2 regions of the Shewanella sp. SM23 genome follow, and region 1 is predicted to be linked to the other one. Evidence: riboswitches for the same ligand, from Rfam matches in the RefSeq annotation. Region 1 holds a riboswitch; the other holds the start of a gene.
What was found. Region 1 has a riboswitch for cyclic di-GMP ahead of gbpA (N-acetylglucosamine-binding protein GbpA). Riboswitches for the same ligand answer to the same signal wherever they lie in the genome.
Positions count from the first base shown of each region.

Region 1 (8,549 bases):
CCAACCGCCGATAATGCTTTCATACACACCATCGAACAACAGGCCCACTAATTCAGCACGTCCGTTTAAGGTCGGTGAGCCAGAATTTCCGCCAGTAGTATCTAAAGTTGATAAAAAGTTTACTGGCACAGAATCTATTGATTTCATATAGAAATCACCATATTGCTTCTGCTTAATCAGCTCTAACTCTTTCTTCGGTGCATCGAATGGGTCAACACCCGTGTCCTTTTGCACTATGCCTTCAAGGCGAGTGAATGGCACGGCCACTAAACCGTCTTTTGGCGAATAGCCTTTCACATGGCCAACTGTGACACGCAGGCTAGAGTTAGCATCGGCATACACAGGCTTACCCTGCTCTAGGTTGTAAGCAATAATGGCATCCATATATTGCGGACGCACCTTCATTAGTTCACCCGCTAATTCTTTTTCTTTCTTTTCTTCGGCCATATCTGTGTCATACATAGCGACAGCGAATTGAATGAAAGGATCTTTAGAGGCTTTAAAATCGGCAACGGATTTATCCATCCACGCCAGACGAACGTCTTTCTTACCTAACTCAGTTTTGGCGTACATTTTATCTAAGGTTTTCGAAAGCTTAGCTTCACTAAACTTTTTATCGATACCAAAGGCTTTATCCAATGCGGGTAGGCGCTGATCTTCTGGCAGTGCGGCGTAGCGTTTTAGCATGTCGAGCAATACCGCTTTATCAACGCTTGGCGCATAACGACGGTCGATACGCTCCATGCTGGCTTTTAGACGTGTCATATCACGATCTTGGAAGCCCGGTTCACGCTGCATATCTGGCAGTTGTTTCTCGTTCGCGAGGCGATATAAGCTGCGCGCCGTCGGCAACATAGTCGTACTGCCTATGTAGCTTAAGATCATGTCACGCTCTTGATGCGTTTTGCCTTTGGCAATCAAGGCATCTAATTCCGCTAAGGTTTTACCGTATTTCGCTTCACGACTGCTGTCTTTGGCTATCCACGCCGCAAGCTTAGCTTCGAGGGCTTTACGGTCGGCCAACATGGTTGATTTACCGTAAAACTCGATCATAGAAGTGAAGTTTTTCGCGTAATTTGCAAGGCCAGCAATTTGACTCTCGTACTTAATACGCTCGTCGCTGCCCTCTGGCGCGGTTTCTTTAATGATTTCAATAAAGCGTTCACGCAGCATTTTGCCTTCGGGATAAGCCCACTCAAACTCATTTTGAACTTCAGTGGCTGTGCGATATCTGTTGGTGCGACCTGGGTAGCCTGCAACCATCACAAAATCACCTTCGCTCACACCTTTAGCCGATACTTTTAAGAAACTTTTTGGCTCATAAGGCACGTTGTCAGCACTAAACTCTGCGGGTTTACCCGCTTTAGAGACATAAGCACGGTAGAAAGAAAAATCGCCTGTGTGACGTGGCCACATCCAGTTGTCCAAATTCCCGCCGTACTTACCCACGCTCGCGGCGGGGTTATAAACTAAGCGAACATCACGGATTTCTAGTTGTTTTACTAGGTAATATTCGAGGCCACCGTGGAAGCTATAAACTTGACAACGGTAGCCATCTTCTTTTTCACATTCAGCGACTAACGCTTTTTCTTGTACCTCAATGCCTTGGTAAAACTCACTGCCCACTTTCGACTCAAGCCCTGCTTTTACCGTGTCGGTTACATTAGTCACTTCTTCGGTCACATAGATACGTGAACCTGGCGTGGCAGGTAATTCATCAGCAAATGTCTTAGCTAAAAATCCATCTTGTAGCAGGTTTTTTTCTGGGGTTGAGTTGTACTGAATCGCACCATAGGCACAGTGATGGTTAGTGACAACCAAGCCTTTTGGCGATACGAATGATGCAGTACAACCGCCAAGGCTTATCACTGCATTCATAGGGAATTCGGTCAGCTTTGAAATCGATTTCGCATCAATTTCAAGGCCTTTTGCTTTCAGTTCATCAGCCATAGCAGGCAGTTGATGGGGCTGCCACATACCTTCGTCAGCCTGTGCGCCAAAACTAGCGGCCACGGCAACTGTGAGTAACCATTTTTTCATTGTGTTAAGTCCGTTTTATGTGAATGAAGCCACGCGCAAGCTGGGCCATTTTCTCGTTTTAATAGCGTTGTTTTAATTTTAAATAACTGTGCTAAAACCCAGCATCACTCGCTTTAAAACCTAAAAAGCAAAAAGTCAGGCCGGGGCCTGACTTTATCACATGCGACACTCTCTATAACAGACTCTGAAAAACTCGCTTACAAAGCAAATACATTTAATCAAAGTTACCCAGATGTATTCGCTAAAAAGCCCTCATCTATCGCAATGAATTAGATCCCAACAAATAGTTGGGCACCCACAATCACGGCACCTAACAAGCCTGCAATGACTAATGCAACAGATCCGCCAGACACTTGATAACCACCCAGCTGCGACTGACGTTGACGCAGTGCCATAACAATTGGCAAGAAGATGATCATCACGACCAATGGTACGGCCGCAAATCCCAGTACCGCCACAAAGCCTTCAGGCAAATACAAGGCACACAAAACAGGCGGAATAAAGGTCAGTAACCAAGTTTGAATACGACCGGCAAACGTTTCTTTGGCACGAGTTAATTCGGCGATAAAGTCATATAAACTTAAGGTCACACCGAGGAATGAGGTCACTAAAGCTAAGTCAGCGAATAATGAAATACATTTGCTGATCCAAGGCGTATGAGCAATATCCTGCAATGCCGTGACGAGTGAAGGTAGTGAACCTTCAAAACTATTCACCTCATATCCGCCTACTGTGCCTAAAGTCACCAATAACCACAGAACATAACAAGCAAGTGGGATAGTCGAACCGATTAACAACACCTTACGCAGTGATACCGCATCGCCATCGAGATAACGCACTAAAGTGGCGATACAGACGTGGAAACCAAACGAAGTAAACACTACGGGAATTGCCGCCATCCAATTGCTGGTCATAGACTCGGCAATCGCGCCAGTTGCCATGCTAGCAATACTGACTTCGGGCAATAAAAATAATACCACCACCACGAGCAATAGAATCATTAACGAAAATAGGAAACGTGAAACTTTATCGACCCAAGCAACACCTAGCGCCGCAAAGCCACCGAGCACGAGTGTAAATAACAACACTGCGACTTGATTATCGAGCACGATATCGAACATGTTCTTCGCTTTAAGCACTAATAACGAAGAGCCGCCGGTGAGATAAGCCGCGGTCAAAGCAAATAATAAACTCAGGAAAGAAGCACCTTGAATTATTTGACCTTTTTTACCCAGTAACTTACCCGTAATAGCATGCACGTTATCCCCCACGCCAGTGCGTAAGTTAATTTCGAGCATAAGTAATGAGGTATAGGCGGACACGCCCCAAATAACGACGAGTAACACTAAAGCAGGGATAATACCTAAAGCCGCTGTGGCTAAAGGTAACGCTAACATACCTGCGCCAATGGCCGTCCCGGCAACGATGGCGATCGAGCCTAACATTTTTGAATTCACACAATAGTCCTGTTCAATAATTAATTATTATTTTATTTGAGTAAGATTTGAACCGATAAAGCCTTGCGTCTTAAATCGAAATAAGCGACACATCACTTAAAGCATCCAATCAGATCTCGACCTAGCAGATCAATTGGCCCCAATAGCTTTTGAATGTTTCAACCCAGTAGCCATTGAGGCTAACTAAATCGATTATTGAAAAATGGCATGACTTTCAATTGTGATAGCCCAAATGAATGTACCGATATAAGCATCGATTAAATAGATAGTTTGGGACATTAACAGAGCCAAACCCAGTGGGCAAGCCAGTTGTGAACAAAGAAGGGTAGCAAACGGTACGGTAACAACTTAATAGCGCTGTGATAAACGAAAATAAACAAGCCAACAAAATCGCTACCTTTGTTGAGAATACCTGTAATCTTGTATTAGGCTCGAATCAAAATAAAGCCGGTCTTTTTCCATCCGATGCAGACAAAAAGGGCTTAAACACAGCGAATATGTTTAAGCCCAATCACATCATGTTGAGAATTGATTAACTCAAAATGTTAATTTACAGCTCAGTCCACGCCATAGCCCAAGAAGCGCCAACACCTGGCTCAAATCCTGTGGCAGAAGCCGACCACTGCACGCAATAGCCGCTATAAGGGAATGGCTTACATTGATACACTTTGCCATTTTTAGGCTGTAACACTGTAGTACCTGCAACGTAACCTTTCACGCCTGCTGGGAATACAAAATCAGCTTCTGGTGCAGGAGCTTGATCCTTTAAGAAGAGGTCAAAGTTCTGCTGAATAACATCACCTTGTTTAGGCTCAGCTTTTACCTGCAAATGATAATGCCCAGCTTTAGGCTCAACAACGTCTAACACTAAGCTAGCACTGGCATTGTTAACAGTTTGGCTCACAAAACCTGACGCGGTGCCATCATGGCTAAACAAATACGCTGACACTAGCATCTCGGCGTTACTGGTTACATCAAAGCTGACCTTCGCCGCACCATCGATAATTTGATAATCGTCGGCAAGTGAAGTGACTTCTAAGCTGTTGCCCGGAGCAGGAGCTAAATCAAATCCTACTTCGACACGCTCAATACCTGAGTTTTTCGCTGTAAAAATGTCGTTTTTGCCATACACAGGCTCAATCACACCCGATGCATTTTTTTGTCCCGCTTTTAACTGGGACTGCTGGGCATTAATCGCGCTTGCTAATAGGAAAGGCCAATTTTGTTTATCACCTTGAGTCGCATCGCTAATGGTAATGACTGTTTGCTTAGCCGCTTGCTCACCATTGGCGTCAAACACCCGGGTCATCACTTTATCGCCTGCTTTTAGATCGAGTGACGGATTGATATCCCCCACATCTTGCCATTCACTCGGCACAATAGGACCCGAGCCCAAGTTCACATCGATAGCATTGTAGAAACTATTCGTCGTATCTCCAACTTCCCACACGGCCAAGATCACTTGATAACCACTGCGACCTTCTGGCACGTAGCAGTCATGGGTCACTAACTTAGGCGGCTGTTCCATACCACCATCAACTACGCAAAAGGGTGCTAAGTCAAAGCTCGCTCGGCTCAAAGCTTGGTTTGGGTTCCAATCTTGGCGAGTTAAATAGTAACGCCAATTACGGGTGACATGGTTTGCTGTGAACTGCCAACTGAACTTATTCCAGCCCGCTTTAATATCCGTCTTTGCCCAACGGCTCGGACTTTGTTCATCCAAAGGTGAAAAAGCACCATTGCCAGCACTCGCCAGTTTGCCATCAGCAGGACCTGATTCAGGAAAACCCGATGGCCCCTCAACACTTTGCGGCTCCCATTGCACCGCGCCACAATTGGCATTTTTACCTGTTTTACAGGCATATGAACGCGATTCAGGTGCCACAACATAACCGTGCGCCTGCGCAGAGATACTCACAAACGCATTCGTCGCCATTACTGCCGCGGCCAATAAACTCAATTTAGAAATAGGGGAAAAAACAGTAGGATTTGCCACTTTAATGCACTCCATTGATTGCCTATCATCCTAAACATAATGATAGGCTTAGATATAAAAGTGGTATTTGGGCAAACAACAGCATTAAACAGCAGTCGTTTATCTTTCACAGAAATCGAATTCTGCGGCAACTCCGCTATCTTAGTTCACTAAAAAATCCATTTACAACCTTAGACCGGAAGCTTTGCGTCCTAACTTTTCAATTAGTTTGCCAAATACAGTCGTTATCATTGAGTCACTACGAGTTAACAGTATGTAACCAAGTAGAAATGACTTGGCTAAATTAGCAACAAAAGACAACGTTGTCAAAAAAATAATTCATTTACATTCATTAAGTTAAAGAATGTGAATCGGTATTTTTCTGACACCCGTCAAACATTTATCAGCACCTACTGTTATAAACTCGTGCTTGAAACTAAATCTTACCTAGGTATAATGCCCACCTCGCTTCGGGGGAGTAGCTAACTGGATTTCGAGCCATCGTCATCTAGGGTGAACATCAACATACTTGGCAACATGCCATGGTGTTCACAGCAAATCATAGATTTGCCCAGCAAGACCTGAGCACAATGACCGCACCTAGGGGTGGACGGTTTATTGTGCTTATGTCATGACCACCCCTAAAGGATCACACTTGGAAGCCCTACTTGCCTCAACCTTTACGGTTGCTATCGCTGAAATTGGTGATAAAACTCAATTACTTGCACTAATCCTCGCCGCAAGATTTAAAAATAAAACCGCCATTGTTTTAGGTATTTTGCTGTCGACATTATTTAACCATTTTGCCGCAGCTTGGATTGGCCAATGGGCGATTAACTGGGTAAGCCCAGATCTGGCACGTTATTTAGTGGCTGCGTCATTCTTTGCGATCGCTCTTTGGGTGTTAATCCCCGATAAAGTCGATGCAGAAGAGAGCCGCTTCTATAAAATGGGCCCCTTTCTCGCCACCTTTATCCTGTTTTTTATCGCCGAAATGGGGGATAAAACGCAAATCGCAACTGTGGTATTAGCCGCAAAATACGATTCATTAACTATGGTGGTTGCTGGCACAACCTTAGGCATGCTGCTTGCTAACGTACCCGTAGTGATCGCAGGCCACTTCAGCGCCGAAAAATTACCTATGTTGTGGATACACCGTGGCTGCGCCGTATTGTTCGCACTCTTAGGCGTAGCAACACTGTTCTTCTAAGAATCGAGGCTGGGGTTTTGCTGCAGAATAAAATCTCTTCACGCAATATTTTATTCTTTTAAACCTAACCGTTTTGCAAGTCGGTGCAAATTACCTGTATCGATTTGCAATATTCTTGCACACGCAGCCCAATTTTGTTGATTCGCGGCTAAAACTTGGCGAATAAGTTGACGCTGATATCTCTCAGTCGCAGCCTTAAGCCCCAGCATAACACTGGAATTATCTTGCGATTGTCCCTCACGACAGGCCGACTCAGACCTAAATGCTAATTCACTGGCTGGCGTTGCGGCATCTGATGGTCTATCTTCGTCAACTGTTCTGTGTGCTTGATTCATCAAAGAATCGAGCTGAAAATGTTTATCACTTAAGCTGATGTAAGCCGTTTTTAGCTCGGCTTTCGCCAACACCGCAGCCCTGTGTATCGCATGCTCTAGCTCACGCACATTACCCGGCCATGTGTATTGCTCTAATAACTGCTGCGCTGCGGGTGTGATATTGATATGGGTGAGTCCTAACTTCGCTTTACAACGTTCAAGAAAAAAACCTGTCAGCATAACAATATCTTGCCCACGCTCTCTTAATGGTGCTACGTGGATAGGAAATACGCTCAACCTATGGTAAAGATCGAAACGAAAGCGCCCTTCCGTTGCCTCTTGGTGCAAAATTCGATTAGTGGCGGCAATAATCCGAGTATTAACTTTTAGGCTCTTATCACTGCCCACTCGCTGTAATTCACCGTATTGTAAAACCCTCAATAACTTAGCTTGCAGCCCCAAGGGAAGCTCCCCAATTTCATCTAAAAACAAAGTCCCCTTGTCAGCGAGTTCAAACTTGCCTTGCCTATGACTGATTGCCCCCGTAAATGCCCCTTTTACATGTCCAAATAACTCGCTTTCGGCGACGGACTCAGGCAATGCAGCGCAGTTCAAATAGATAAGTGATTTATCGGCTCTGGTCGATTGATTATGTATCGCCGCGGCCACTAACTCCTTACCCACGCCAGTTTCGCCGGTAATTAATACCGATAAATCAGTGCCTGCCACGGCACTTATCTGCTGCTTTAGCGATTGGATCTGTGTGGATTGCCCTATGATCTCCTGCTGACTAGCAGGACGATTGAGCACCTCAGTTCCATTGGAAACTTCAACAACTTGGGATTCTAGCTGTTGCATCAATAACGCAGTATTAAGACTGGCTGCGGCCAGTGCGCTGATCACACGCAACTCGCTATCACTAAAACCATCAAACTGATGAGGGTTGAAACCATCAATGGTGAGCGCCCCAATTAAGCGATCGTTTGCGATTAGTGGTAAACCAATGCAAGCATGTACATGTAAGCTCGCACTATGATGTGGAATTAAACCATCATACGGATCGGGAAGTTCACTGTCGGCCGGGAAACGAACCACATCGCCAGCACGGGCGATAGCCTCTAATCTCGGATGTTCACTAATTTGAAAGCGCCGCCCTAACACTTCGGCAAAGAGCCCATCTATCGCCAAGGGGACAAATTGCTGCTCCCGAAATGCCAATAATGCCGCAGCATCACAATTGACACGCCGCCTGACCACTGCCAACAAACGCTCAAATCTGTCTTGCGTCGACACGCCGACAGTTAAATCTAAGGCTAACTGAGTTAAATCAGCATGGGCACTCATAGCACATCCACAGTCAAATAAAGTCATATTGACAATAGTGTAATGTCAATTTGACTAACATCAAATTGTCATTATGACATCAGCAAGTGATTTAAAATGTTGAAATACGCTAATACCAATAAAAATCAAGACCTTAAAATATTGGCATGGTGAGTGCAATAAGAGATTTAACTAAATAAGCAAGATTTACGTAGCGCATTCATTATTAA
Region 1 is NZ_JAKKRM010000010.1:130,254-138,802, forward strand. Features, by position in the region: gene L5L98_RS13810 (S46 family peptidase) at 1-2,040, opposite strand, end outside; gene L5L98_RS13815 (aromatic amino acid transport family protein) at 2,310-3,485, opposite strand; gene gbpA (N-acetylglucosamine-binding protein GbpA) at 4,048-5,493, opposite strand; cyclic di-GMP riboswitch class I at 5,617-5,716, opposite strand; gene L5L98_RS13825 (TMEM165/GDT1 family protein) at 6,128-6,682, shown strand; gene norR (nitric oxide reductase transcriptional regulator NorR) at 6,733-8,340, opposite strand.

Region 2 (8,549 bases), on a different contig from region 1:
CTTTATTTTTTAACCAATAATATCAAAATTTGGGATAATTACTGGCAGGTTGCCGCGCCAATATCAACCCATACTGCTGCAACACCCGGTACATCACCTTTAGTCCAGTAACTCGCCTTCCACACACGACCGTTATAGCTAGTAGTTTGACCGCCGTTATACACCACACCCGCATCCCAACCGAGATCAACTTGGCTGAGTAGCTGCCATTGGTCTGCGGTGCGAGATGGCGTATTACCCTGCGTCCAATACTTTGCTTTCCATACCAACTGACTATGACTCACAGTATCGCCCGTGTTATACACCACACTGGTTTGCCAAGCAGGATAGTTACCGGCATTGGGATCGGTTGCATCGCACCCACCACCAACCACTTTTGGCGTCACAGTCAGATTAGTCGATGCGCTTGCATCTAAGGCACCATCGGAAACCAGCACGCTCAAACCATAGAGGGTCGCTTCGGTAACATTGGGGCCAGTAACCACTAACGTGGCACTATTTTGCCCGGTTGCCGACACGCCTGCGGGCACAGTCCAAGCGTAGGTTAAGGCATCACCATCTGCATCGGAGGCACTCGCTACTATACTGACGGTTTTACCCGCTTCAACTGTCGCAGTCGGAGCCAGAGTCACTACAGGTGCTTGATTAGGCGTATCAGCCTTGTTGGTTACTGTCACTGAATCTGTGGCAGATAACCCTTCAGGATCGGTGGCTTTAAGGCTAAAACCATAGGCGACATCGGTTTGGGTTGCTCCCAGTTGAATAGTCGCATTCGCCATATCCGCATTCGCGATGGCAACACTTGGCCCAGAGACTTGAGTCCAGAGATAGCTTAAGGCAGCGTTTTCAGGATCGCGCGAACCGCTACCATTGAGCGTAACATCGGCGGGACCGGTGACATTCACATCCGCGCCCGCATTGGCAATGGGCGCTTTATTCACTGGCGGAGTGGTGCCTTCACCATGACCTAAACCTTCGTGCATGGCATTCAGAATGTCACCATTATCGGCATCAAGTTCCCACGCAAAAAGCCCACCAAGTTGATTAGAAAGCACATATTGCCCCTTGGCTTTAACTGAACGAGCATCATCGAAAGTGATTAAATCGCCAGTAGATGCCTTGAACAAAGATGGCGCCTCGGCCGTTTCGTCATAGCTGTAAGTCCAACCACTTCCCATGTAATCGTTCGCTATCTGACGATAATCCACCACACCAGCTTCCCAAGTACCTTTTACTTTGCCCGTTGCCGTCCCCGTGAAAGGATTATTACCACTGTAGCCATTGACACCTGTCCAACCGCGGCCATACATAGCGGCACCGACCACAATTTTCCCAGGGGTCACACCTTGGCCTAACAGCGCATTAACGCCATTAGCTGTGGTGTAACGGGTATTGGGATCCCAACTCGCTTCATACAGATTGGTTTGATGGCCGAGTTCAGTATTAGTCCAACCACCATTAAAGTCGTAACTCATCAAGAAGATGTAATCCATGTACTGCTGAGCAGCCTGATAATCGACTTTTTGAATTTTATCGTCACCAGCGCTAATCGCTGAGGTCAGCTCATAGGTACGACCCGTTTCGGCGCTTAGTTCATCAAGCATAGCCCGCAGTTCACGCATCAGAGTCACATAGGTTTCACCGTCATTGGCATTACCTAAATTTGGGTTAGCGCCATTTCCCCCTGGAAATTCCCAGTCGATATCCACGCCATCGAAGAATTTCCAGGTCTGTAGAAACTCTTTCACCGAAGCGACAAAGATATCGCGCTTGGTTTTATCACCGAAGAAAAAGAAGGGATCCGAGAGGGTCCAACCACCGACCGAAGGTAAAATCTTCAAATCTGGATGTGCTTGCTTAAGTGCCATCAATTGACCGAAGTTACCTTTGTAAGGATCTGAATGCTCACTCACTCCCGCCTGCGGTATTTGAATCGCTGCCCAAGGATCGTGAATCGCAACTTTAAAATCACCACGACCACTACAGGCACGTTGCAACGCTTCGAAACTGCCTTCGATTTCTTTCAAGCTATCATTGATGCCATCACCACCACAAATTGGGGTAAAGCCATATAAAATATGGGTTAAGTTTTGCGCAGGTATCTTATCGACCGGGAATTTACGGCCGTATACGCCCCATTCGACAAAGTAACCACCCACCACTTTGCCTGATTTATTAGCATAGGGACGGTTGTTTTCTTTTAGGGGAGCATTGAGTGGCACTAAATGGCTGCCGTCGGTATCAGCCACGAGGATTTGTTTAGCATCGCTCGCCGTACAGCCATCACTGTTACACAGTTGTACTTGCATCTGATAACGGCCACCCTTGTTCACCTTAAAGTTAGCGGTTCCCGACGCGCCAGATGGGCCTTCCCAAACTACATTGCCGTTGAGTAACACTTGGGCTCTATTGCCCACATCGCCACTCCAAAGGTTCCAACTAACGGAGACATCGGCGGCATCTTTCACCGTAACTAATTGATTGTAAGCGGTAGCCGCTTGATTCACTTCAATAATAGCGAACTTAGTTTCGCCCCAACCTAAAGTCGGTTTACCGGGCGCCGCTGCAAAAACGCTGGCACTGATGGTAGATGCCAGCGCTGATGCCACTAGCAAGGCTGATGTTGAAATTTGAGTCTTGAACATGAGATATCCCTATTGAATTTTTATATGAATCAATAAGGCAAACAAAGCGTAGACAGGAAACAGCACTCTCTTAAAACCATGCAAAACGACTGACAACTGCATGAAGAAAAACCTGTGGTATCCCCGCTATCATAGGTACAGACGAACCCTTAGACCGGAGGCTTTGCGTCCCAGTTTTTCAACTGGTTTGCCTTTTACACACAATGACAACGTTGTCATTGCAAATATCAGCATAAGCGTAAGCGCAATAAAATTGCAACAAAATATTATCAACTGTGTTATTGGCTAAAATCGTAAATAGAACTAGTCATCTGATAAGAAAGGAATTATGCAAATTAAACTATCGCTAATATTTACTTTGGGTAATGAGGATCATCTGAATACTTTAAGAATAAAAAAACAGGACTCGATATGCCAAAGGCATCATAAGTCCTGCTTTATATTTCACAATTTACGTCGCTTATGCAGCTAAAACTCAATCACTAAACATTCATAGCGCAAACCATAGTCGAGCAATATTTATTATCCTTATGCGCGGGGTATTTATGATCCTTATGCGCGGGGATAGTCCCTTGCGAGCATCACTGATAAACCGCGGCAAACCAAGGTTTCCATATCATCGACACGATTGATTTTCATCTCAGCTAAGGGCGCGCTCAATGCCATTTGCTTTAAGCTTTCGAGGCAGCCTTTGTAGTAAGGAGCGCTATTCATCATACCGCCGGCAAGCCAAATTCGATTAGGATTAAATAAATTAACCGCCCACGCTAATCCCATGCCGAGATAACTGCCCGCGCGATATAAATCATCCTGAGTGGAGATTTTGCGGCTGCGCACTGAATCGCCACTGGCCAGTTGCTCTAAACTAAACTCACCAGATTCTGTCATCACGCGACAAGGCCCCAACTCCCCCGCCACGCCCGTCGCTCCCGTAAAGACTTGTCCATTAAAGGCAATAGACATACCGATCCCAGTGCCGCACATGACCAATAACTCACAGGCATATTTAGCATCACAAGTCGCTTGCATACCCGCATCGATATCGTTGCAGATAAACTTAAGCTCACCCTGGGTTTTGACTGTATCGAAGCTCAATCCATTGAGTCCAGGTAAAGATTTACAAGAAACCAAACGATTATTTTGTACCAGTCCAGGTACGGCAATCGCTAGTTGGTAATGCTGTAAATCATAATCACGTTCAAACGCCGCAATTTGATTATTTAACTCTTCAATTTTAAAACCTTCACCTGTGGGGATTTTATATTGTTCTGTATGTCCCGCGAGCTGAAGTTCGAACAGGGCTTTGGTACCGCCCACATCTATTGTTAGTATTTGCATCGCTTACTCCACTGATACATGTGCTCCACTCTGACCCCGAGTGGAGATGGCAAATGTTAGCATAGGGTCCAAATGTTAGCGATTGAATAAAACTTAAGTTGCTAATTTGTAAGGAACAAGTCCTAATTAAAACATGACCAACCTTTTATTTAATTCACTTTTCATGCTCAAAATCACATAAATAAATTAACAACAAACCCCATAACCTCAAGCGTCTTACCTGCACAAATTCACGATTGTATACAAAATCCTTTATTCGCTACCCTTGCATCTAGCGCGCTAGACTTGCGATAATCCGAGCCGGTTAAAACTCAAATCAACATAAACCTACTCATCCTTAGGCGATCTTCGCCTACCGACTCGCATAGCATGCCAGTCTCTATTGGAGCCCTTATGTCACAATCAATCGCTAACCGTCTCGGTGCTATTCGTAACGAATTAACATCTGCTAATCTCGATGCTTTTATTATTCCCCGTGCCGACGAATATCTGGGCGAATATGTGCCAGCACATAACGAACGTTTGTACTGGGCAACCAACTTTACCGGTTCGGCGGGTATGGCTATCGTATTGAAAGATAAAGCCGCAATATTTACCGATGGCCGCTATACGGTTCAAGTTCGTTTGCAAGTCGATGCCACACTTTTCAGTTATGAAAGCCTAACCGATACACCACAAATTGAGTGGTTATGTGACACGCTACCAGCAGGGTCTCGCGTTGGTTTCGATGCGCGCTTACACACCTTAGCTTGGTATGAAAATGCCAAAGCAACCTTAAATAAATCCCAAATCGAATTAGTTGCAGTTGAACAAAACCCTATCGATTTGCATTGGCAGAATCGGCCAGCACAGTCGAACGCGCCTATCACTTTGTTTAGCAACGAGAGTGCTGGTAAAACCAGCCTGCAAAAACGCATTGAAATTGGTGCATTAGTAAAAAAAGCCGGTGGTGATGTCGCCTTAATCGCCGCCTTAGATTCTTTCTGCTGGCTACTCAATATTCGCGGCAATGATGTACCACGCCTGCCCGTTGTACTCAGCAGTGCCCTGCTCCACGCCAATGGCGATATGCAGCTTTTCACCGATTTAAGCAAACTCCCAGAGGGCATTGAGGAGCATGTTGGTGCTGGCGTAAGCTTTAAGGACGAGGCATCTCTTGCCGATACACTCGCCAGCATGCAGGATGTAAAACTACTTGCCGATCCGAATTCTGCAAACGCTTGGGCACAAAACATTGCCCGTGAGGCAGGAGCAAAATTAATTGCTGGAATCGATCCTGTCGCTTTACCTAAAGCGCAGAAAAACGCCGCAGAACTGGCCGGCATGCGTGCCTGTCATATCCGCGATGGCGTCGCAGTGAGTCGATTCCTTGCATGGCTCGATGCCGAAGTGGCAGCCAATCGTATGCACGATGAAGGCACCCTTGCGGATAAATTGGAAAGCTTTCGCCTAGAAGATGAGCGTTACCGCGAGCCAAGTTTCGACACGATTTCAGCTGCCGGTCCTAATGCCGCTATGTGCCATTACAATCACAACAATGGCACACCAGCCATGATGACAATGGACAGCATCTACTTAGTGGATTCTGGCGCTCAGTATATTGATGGCACGACAGATGTGACCCGTACCATTGCGATAGGTGAAGTGACCGATGAGCATAAAAAAATGGTTACGCTGGTGCTAAAAGGTCATATTGCCCTCGACCAAGCTCGCTTCCCGAAAGGCACCTCAGGCCAGCAGCTCGATGCATTCGCCCGCCAATATTTATGGCAACATGGTTTTGATTACGATCACGGCACAGGCCATGGCGTGGGTCACTTTTTAAGTGTGCACGAAGGTCCGCAGCGCATAGGTAAAAATGTCAACGGTATCGCATTGATGCCCGGCATGGTGCTTTCCAACGAGCCGGGTTACTACCGCACCGACGATTTCGGTATTCGCCTAGAAAACCTCGTCGTAGTGCAACACTGTGAAGCACTTAAAGGGGCTGAGCGTGAAATGTATGAATTCGATGCGTTGACTATGATCCCTATGGATGCGCGCCTTATTGATAAGAGCCTGTTAACGCAAGGGGAAATAGACTGGTTTAATGCTTATCATCAGCAAGTATTCAATACACTTTCTCCGTTGATGTCAGGGGATGAATTGGCTTGGTTAACTCAAGTGACTAAAGCAATTTAGCACTCCGCTGATAAGTAGCAATTTAAGTCGTTATTTTAGTCACTTACGCGCTATAAAATAGAACGCCCAAGGCAATTAGCATTGGGCGTTTTTTTAGCGCTATCAGTGTGTTTTAAAACCCACGTCTTATTTCAAAACCATGATTTCAAAACACGATTTAAAAACATGAGTCGCTAAACCATAGTAGGTTGTGCCATCGGCTGATAAGCATCATCCAGCGATGCTTTAGACAACACTTCAAAGTCCTGATGAATTTCAATAAAACAATCGACTAATTCAGGGTCGAAATGCTGACCTTTGCCTTCAATAATTAAGTCGATAGCCTCTTGGTGGCTAAAGGGCCGCTTATAACATCGGGGAGAAGTCAGCGCGTCATAAACATCAACTAGGGCCACTATCCTCGCCGAAAGCGGAATATCTTCACCTTTCAAACCAAGGGGATAACCACTACCATCCCACTTTTCATGGTGACCCGAAGCAATATCGCGGCCCATCTGAATAAAAGTACATTGGGGCGCATATTCCAACAAACTGCGTAGCACTTGTCCCCCGATCACAGGATGAGCTTTAATTTGTTCAAACTCCTGCGGCGTTAGTTTACCCGGTTTAAGCAAAATCGCATCGGCAATACCGACCTTACCTATATCGTGCAAAATGGCCGACAAACTAATGTCTTGAATATAATCTTCGTTCAATTCTGCAGGAGGATTGGCGGCCAGTAGTCGCTGCGACGCGAGCATTTTCGAATACTGCCGCATACGTAGCAAATGCGCGCCCGTTTCGTTATCTCTGTATTCGGCGAGTTTAGCTAAGCCTAATACGGTAGCTTGGCGTGATGCTAAGGTTGAATCGAGTGCGTCAGCCAACTTACCTAATAAATAAGTAATAGTTAACGTCAACATGGCATTGGTCACGATAAAATTGACCACCACAACGGCCCAAATACCGACGCTATAACCTTGGGTTTCAGGCCAATTGAGCCAATTAAAATGATAGGCAAAACCAATCAATACCAAACTTAGCCCATTCAAACACTGGGCATATAAGCTGGCTCGATTTCCTAAAAATATACCGACTAACGGCGGGAAAATAAATAACCAGAAAAAACCTGCTCCCGAAGGGCCAATCGCAATTAAAAAACCGATGCCAATTGCATAACCCAGCAAGCAGCCACAGCCAAAACGCGTACTATCAGCAAGCTTAGGAAAATACAGTAAAAGCAGTAAAAACAGATAAGCCAGCGTATCAAATACCACCATAAACCAGAGATCGGCGATGACGCATAAATACACACTAGTGATGTATACAGGCACGCAGAGAATCGCTAGAAAGCCAAATAAACGTTCAAAAATCAAACGTCGCCAATGTGGCAGTGCCGCCGCTGTTCCCAAGGACGCTGTGGCTAATTTAGTTACACCACGCCTAAGTGATATCGCCATGGGAAGTTCCTCTTATGTAGCATTCCCGCTGTGAGCTAATAAACTAGAAGAGCAAAATCAAGATACACCACTGAAGCAAGGAAAAATAAACCATCTTTTGTTGCCCATTAAAGAATAGACTAAGGCCAATAAAGCGCTCCATGAATACTGCGATATCAAGCCGAATCAACGACATTAGTCCAATATCATCGAACATAATTTATATTTAAGATGAATGACAAATACCCACTCAAGACATAAAAGAATAACCCTATACAAAATACTAGAATTAACGATTTAACAGGATAAACGCTCGTTTAACTCCACATTCTCGCTACTTAAAAACTTTATATATTGCAATAGCTTATAAATACGACGAACGATTGATTTTCACCAGTCAGCCATGAGAAACCGCTCTCCTATACCCACACAAAAATGATACTCTTATCACATAACAAGCTTACTCCGATGAGAGTCAGCACAATAAAATTCGCGCCTAACACCGCGTCCTGAACCCTAATGAACCACATCGGCCCTGAATGGACACACTAAATGAGCCAGAGTAACGCCTCAGCAAATAAAATAGTTAATACACAGAGATCAGATCAAGAAATCCGCTTAACACCACAAGATGAACTCATTTCCACCACTGATACTCGCGGTATCATCACTTACGTCAATGCCCGCTTTGCCGAAGTATCAGGCTATAGCGATCAAGAATTAATTGGCAGTGCCCATAATATGGTGCGCCATCCGGATATGCCGAGCGCCGCCTTTAAAGAAATGTGGGAAAAACTTAAGTCAGGCCAATCTTGGCGCGGCATAGTCAAAAACCGCTGTAAAAATGGTGGCTTCTATTGGGTCGATGCCTTTGTTTCGCCCTTGTTTGAAAACGGCACTATTGTCGGTTACCAATCGGTGCGCATTCAGCCTCAAGCCGCCTACGTCACGAAAGCTAATGAGATTT
Region 2 is NZ_JAKKRM010000005.1:326,257-334,805, reverse strand. Features, by position in the region: gene L5L98_RS09540 (glycosyl hydrolase family 18 protein) at 39-2,645, opposite strand; cyclic di-GMP riboswitch class I at 2,759-2,847, opposite strand; gene L5L98_RS09535 (ROK family protein) at 3,198-3,983, opposite strand; gene L5L98_RS09530 (aminopeptidase P family protein) at 4,377-6,164, shown strand; gene L5L98_RS09525 (HD-GYP domain-containing protein) at 6,338-7,603, opposite strand; gene L5L98_RS09520 (methyl-accepting chemotaxis protein) at 8,135-8,549, shown strand, end outside.
Region 2: another riboswitch for cyclic di-GMP. It lies ahead of L5L98_RS09540 (glycosyl hydrolase family 18 protein); the one in region 1 lies ahead of gbpA (N-acetylglucosamine-binding protein GbpA).